DNA from 2 places in the Lysinibacillus sp. EB271-A1-10B genome. Region 1 is predicted to be linked to the other one. Evidence: riboswitches for the same ligand, from Rfam matches in the RefSeq annotation. Region 1 holds a riboswitch; the other holds the start of a gene.
The links. Region 1 has a riboswitch for glycine ahead of AC3WSK_RS08720 (amino acid permease). Riboswitches for the same ligand answer to the same signal wherever they lie in the genome.
Positions count from the first base shown of each region.

Region 2: another riboswitch for glycine. It lies ahead of gcvT (glycine cleavage system aminomethyltransferase GcvT); the one in region 1 lies ahead of AC3WSK_RS08720 (amino acid permease).

Region 1 is NZ_JBYTDL010000004.1:274,432-277,636, forward strand. Features, by position in the region: gene AC3WSK_RS08710 (lipoate--protein ligase family protein) at 1-193, opposite strand, end outside; gene AC3WSK_RS08715 (rhodanese-like domain-containing protein) at 807-1,193, shown strand; glycine riboswitch at 1,727-1,803, shown strand; gene AC3WSK_RS08720 (amino acid permease) at 1,965-3,205, shown strand, end outside.
Region 2 is NZ_JBYTDL010000032.1:34,109-37,313, reverse strand. Features, by position in the region: gene comGD (competence type IV pilus minor pilin ComGD) at 1-76, shown strand, start outside; gene AC3WSK_RS24330 (hypothetical protein) at 69-386, shown strand; gene comGF (competence type IV pilus minor pilin ComGF) at 379-804, shown strand; gene AC3WSK_RS24320 (hypothetical protein) at 782-982, shown strand; gene AC3WSK_RS24315 (shikimate kinase) at 1,002-1,517, shown strand; glycine riboswitch at 1,660-1,752, shown strand; gene gcvT (glycine cleavage system aminomethyltransferase GcvT) at 2,027-3,127, shown strand; gene gcvPA (aminomethyl-transferring glycine dehydrogenase subunit GcvPA) at 3,153-3,205, shown strand, end outside.

The DNA of each region.
Region 1 (3,205 bases):
GCACCGCTTCTAGATTAATATCTCTTTTCGCTTGTTGAAAATAGCCAATCGAAAGAGTTGCTGGCTCCCACTCATAAAAACGAATAACCGGTGGAATTAAACCTTCACTATGCCAATCAAGTAATGCTTCGTCTAATGCCATATTGAAAGATGGGCTACATTTCCCTGAATTTAGAAAATACCAAGTTGTCATATTTTCATCTCCTACAATTAATCATTTATGCCTCGGCATAAATGCGTCGGGAATCGGCTTTGTGCTTGCACAAAGAAATCCTTTTCGATTCCGTGACATCAGCCGGAGGCTTTACCTTTTGCGAATGTGTACAAAATAAGGCTCATCCCTATAGCGAGTGGTTGATTTCCGTTCCGGCCGGGCTCTTTCTCTGGGGACGACCGATGAGCCGCTTGGGCCAACAGGATGTTGGTCACGAAGGCGTTATCACAGGATGTGATGCTCTTAGCCTTCGTTCCCCTATCGCTAATCCCCGAGGAGTCGCCCTGCCTTCACTCCAATCAACCTATATATCGCATACGTTTTAGCAAATGCCATCCTACTCATGGTGATGAGCCAAAAATTAATGTTTCTCAAAATTTTGACACTCTGCGTTTAGTTCTATTCTTTATTGAAGTATCATCCACCCAAATCTAAAAATGGAGTAGCATGATTCTGTGACATTTCACTAATAACATCCATACATATAGATAGATTAATTCTAGCCACAATCTAATTAATTTTATCAAACTCATTGGACTATCGCTAGCGCATCTTTTATAATAATAAAGAAGATAGAAAGGGGTAAGAAATTTTGTTAAACATACTTATCACAATCGGTGTTATTTTAGTAGTCGTAATTGCATATATCGGTATCAATGCCCTACGACTAAAAAAAGCCGTAACAAACCTAACACAAGAACAATTTATTGAAGGCTATCGTAAAGCGCAGCTTATCGACGTACGTGAGCAAAAAGAATTTGATGCAGGTCACATTCTTGGTGCACGTAATGTTCCTTCAACAACTCTACGTCAACGTCACAAAGAAATTCGCCCAGATTTACCAGTATATTTATACTGTCAAAATACAGGCCGTAGCGCACGTGCTGCTCTATTTCTTAAAAAACGTGGCTACAACCAAATTTACCAACTTCAAGGCGGCTTCCGTACTTGGACAGGTAAAATAAAGTCTAAAAAATAATTTCAAAAAGTCGTTAAGGCATAAGTGACTACTATAAATAAATATACTCGCGAAATCTAAGGTAATTTATTTATATATACCTATCTCACTTTGTTTTAAACAGGAAGAAACCATCTCAAATGACTATGAGATGGTTTACTTTTTGCAAAAAATTCTGAGTTTCTACTATATTATATTTATTGTTTAACGTCTGACAACTTATTGAACAGAAAAAAGTAGCGCGTGCGGCAATATACTGCTCACATCACATTCAACTTCCTTTATCAAAGTTCTAGCTGCTTCCCTCACTCGTCCCTCGCCTTTTTTAACCTTTATACCAAACATTAAATATTATCCCTATTTTAACGTATGTCTAAAAATACTATTTTTCGTGTAATTTTTACCTAGACGAACTCCAATCTTCTTTTTTTCTGAAAAAGACAGAAATTTACCCTTGAATATTTATGGTAGCACTGATAGGATGTATAATATCTTAAAATAATGTCATCAAGACATACAATACAAGCTATGAATGCTATGGATAAAACTATAGCAGGAGCAGTTCTGGAGAGAGCGCATTTTGCGTCGCCGAAGGGTTCACTATCTCAGGCAAAAGGACAGAGGAGTAATATTAACTTTCATCATGAAAGCTATACCACACGAATGTTTTCTTTTTTACATACAACATTCGCTATGGGTATTTGTTATTCTGTCGTTTACGAGACTAGTGTCACTACTAGTCTCTTTTTTATTTCCAGTCATAGTTATTACGTATCTTTGAGGGGGAGCAACGTGGAACAACAACAACAATTAAAACGCGAATTAAAAAATCGCCATGTGCAGCTCATTGCGATTGGCGGAACAATCGGTACTGGTTTATTTTTAGGCTCCGGTAAAGCCATTGCTTTAGCAGGACCTTCCATCATCTTCGCCTATCTAATTGTCGGAACTGCCTTATTTTTCGTCATGCGGGCGTTAGGTGAACTGTTATTATCGAATGCTGGCTATACATCATTTACTGATTTTGCATCCGAATACATAGGACCTTGGGCAGGTTACATTACCGGTTGGACATACTGGTTCTGCTGGATTATGACCGCTATGGCAGATATTATTGCTGTCGGCGTTTATGTACAATATTGGTTTGACATTCCACAATGGGTGCCTGCAATTGGCTGTTTAGTCCTGTTGCTAATGTTGAATCTATTAACTGTAAAACTATTTGGCGAACTAGAATTTTGGTTTGCACTTATAAAAGTCATTACAATTGTTGCACTGATTGTGATTGGACTATTCATGATATTTACAGGCTTTCAAACAGGCGCTGGCACAGTTTCCGTTGAAAATCTTTGGGCATATGGCGGGTTATTCCCGAATGGTCTACACGGGTTCCTAATGGCATTCCAAATGGTTGTTTTCGCTTTTGTTGGTGTCGAGCTAGTAGGGGTTTCCGCTGCTGAAACGGCCGATCCTAAAAAGAATATTCCTTCTGCCATTAACAAAATTCCATTACGCATTTTATTATTCTACGTAGGGGCGCTATTTGTTATTTTATGCATTAATCCTTGGCATGAAATGTCTGCCTCTAGTAGTCCATTTGTACAAGTATTTACACTAGCTGGTATTCCAATTGCTGCAGGGATTATTAATTTTGTCGTTCTAACATCTGCTGCCTCGGCTGGTAATAGTGGTTTATTTTCTACAAGCCGCATGCTCTTTAATCTTGGAAACAACAAGCAAGCTTCACCAACATTTGCAAAGCTCAATAAAAACAGTGTACCAAGTAACGCACTTGTTGTATCTGCAATTGTTGTATCCGTAGGTGCATTACTAAGTAAATTAATGCCTGAAAACGCCTTTAGTGTTGTGACAACGATTAGTGCCATTTGCTTTATCTGGGTATGGAGTATTATATTAATCTCTCATATCATCTATAAACGTAAAAATCGTGCTCTTCATGAAGCATCAATTTTCAAGGCACCTTTCACACCGTTCGTGAACTATTTAGTACTTGCCTTCTTTGCATTTCTATT
Region 2 (3,205 bases), on a different contig from region 1:
TGTTTATTTTAAAACGCCTCAAGGTGTGAAAAAAGTTGTGATTACATTAGGACGAGGGAGATCGAGGATTGAATGAATCTGGTTATTCATTTGTGGAAACGATATTATCAGTAGTCATTGTTATGTTAGTATGCACGACATTAATACCAATTAGCTATACGATGAAAACGACTCTTTATAACAAGAAGTTGGAGGTGTTCGCAGCTGAAACGGCCTATGAAGGCTTAAAGCATTACCGCAATCTACAACAAACAGAAGGCACTAAAACCATTGATAATATAGAATTTCAGTGGTTTATGAATGGACAAGGGGTATGCGTAAGTTTTCAAAATACGCGGGAATTACGTAAAAAATGTATACAACTGACAGGTGAAGTTGATGAATGAGCGAGGCTACACATTATTAGAAGCGATGTTTCAATTAGTTGTTTTTGTGCTTATTGCCCATCTTGTTGTGTTTATTATGCTTTGGTTTGCTGAAATGAAAACAACGATGCTAACTGATGAGCAATCAAAGTGGGAGCTTTTTGTTTATGATTTGAATATGTATGTAAGTGATATTTCATCTTTTACACTTCGAAAGGATCAAAAGAGAATAACCTTCCAGGCCGCAGATACCATTCATAATATTGATTGTTACAGCAATATAATTCGTGATCAAGTAAATGGTGGTCATGTACCAATGCTAGTTGGTATTACTAAATGCCAGTTCCGATATGAAAAAGATATGTTAACAGTAGCTGTTGAACTTCCAAGTGGTAGTAAAAAGGAGCGAACTTTCTATGTTCCAGTTTTTGAAAAATGACAGAGGGGCTATTTTTTTAATCGCAATTGGATTATTATTTTTTGTAACTACTTTTGTCCTTACGTTTTGTACGTCTTATGAGATTCAGTTTCGAACATATGATGGCCTAGAAAAGCTCAATGTTCGAGCTACGATAAATTTATTAGGACAAATTTTGTCAGACAGTGTAGAATCGTAGTTATAAGAAGGTGATTCGAATGCGAAAAATATATTTAGTTGGTTTTATGGGCTCCGGGAAAAGTGCGTTAGGAAGACGTTTAAGCTATTTGTTAAAGATGCCCTATTACGATATGGATCATGAGATTGTTCGACAGCAGGGTATGACAATTCCGCAAATATTTGAAAAATACGGAGAAGCACGTTTTCGGGAAATAGAAACAGAATTTTTGAAAAACTTCCGGGACGAAGCTTGTATTATTTCAACAGGTGGTGGAGTCGCAATTAATGCTGAAAATCGAAAAATAATGAGACGCAGTGGGCTCGTGTTTTTTTTAGATGCGACATTCGAAGATATATACAAACGAATACAGCATGATCCGAACAGACCGATTGTACAGAGCTCGACGAAAGAAGAGTTAGAGCAGCTGTATCATTACAGAAGAAAGTTCTATCGTGAAGTAGGACATATACAAGTGTTAACAGAGGGGCGAACAATCCGCCAAATTCTTGAGTATTTAGTATTCCAAGTTAAAAGGCTAAAAAGCGAACATTGATGTATCGTTAATACTTAAATGTTCGTTTTTTAACATAAAATAAAAAATGATTGCCTTTTCAATGCAATTAATGTTAGGATATAGACAAAAGTTACTTAATGTTCATTGAATACTAAATAGTACCAAGTTGAAACTTGGGCGGATGATTGTACGGGGAGAGCACGTATAGACGTCACCGAAGGAGCAAATAGCAAAATGTTATGAATCTCTCAGGTAAAAGGACTCGTATAAGACGCAACTCTGGAGAGTGCTGTAGTACTACAGCCACCAAAGGGGAAAGCCGGCTGATTGGCATTGTATGTATGCGAGTCAGTCTGGTGTAACTTTCAGGTGCAAGGACAGAGAATCCCGAAAAGGGGTTCGTCTGTCTTTTTTTATGTCTAAATGTTTTACCTAATGTTGTTCGTTTTTCTTTATTTGGATGAACAAACAAGGGAAGCATGACTGTACAAAAAAACAGACGAACTACTATAAGTAAATATGTAACGAACAATAAGGGGGCAAAAACAATGACAGAATTAAAACGCACACCTCTATTTGAAGAATATGCAAAACATGGTGGTAAAACAATTGACTTCGGTGGATGGGAATTACCAGTGCAGTTCTCTTCTATTAAAGAAGAGCATGATGCAGTACGTAATCGTGCTGGCTTATTTGATGTATCACATATGGGTGAGATTTTAGTAACTGGACCTAATTCACTAGAGTTTTTACAAAACCTTTTGACAAATGATATTTCTAAGATTGCAGTAGGTCAAGCGCAATATAATGCAATGTGCTATGAAGATGGTGGTGTTGTCGATGATTTATTAACGTATAAATTAGCAGACAATCATTATTTATTATGCGTGAACGCGGCAAATATTGAAAAAGATTATGATTGGATGATGGAAAATCAACATCAATATGATGTAACGATAGACAACCAATCAGAGGCTTATGCACAAATTGCCCTTCAAGGTCCATTAGCAGAAGAAGTTCTTCAAACATTAACAGATACTGATTTACAAACGATTAAATACTTCCGTTTCCAAGCAGATGTTGAAGTTGCTGGTCATAAAGCATTAGTATCTCGTAGCGGTTACACAGGAGAAGATGGCTTTGAACTATATGGCTCTCCAGAAGATATTAAAGCATTATGGGGTAAAATCTTAGAGGCTGGAAAAGACAAAGGTGTAGTTCCTGCAGGTTTAGGCTGCCGTGATACACTTCGTTTTGAAGCAGGTCTTCCATTATACGGGCAAGAGCTATCAGCGACAATTTCACCTCTTGAGGCTGGTATTGGTTTTGCTGTGAAGTTAAATAAAGAGGGCTTTAATGGTCATGAGGCATTAGTGGCACAAAAAGAAACTGGGCTGTCACGTAAAATTGTGGGTATTGAAATGATTGATAAAGGAATTCCTCGCCATGGCTACAAAGTGTTGAAGGATGGTAAGGAAATCGGTGAAGTGACAACAGGTACACAACTTCCTTCTTCTAAACGAAATGTTGGTCACGCATTAATTGACAGTCAATTCGCAACTATCGGAACTGAATTGGAAATTGAAATTCGTGGTAAGCACTTAAAAGTAGTAACAGTTGAAACACCGTTTTACAAGCGTTCAAAATAAAAGTTGAAAAGAGGGACCTACATTTATGAAACATCGTTATTTACCAATGACGGAGCAAGATAAACAAGAAATGTTAGA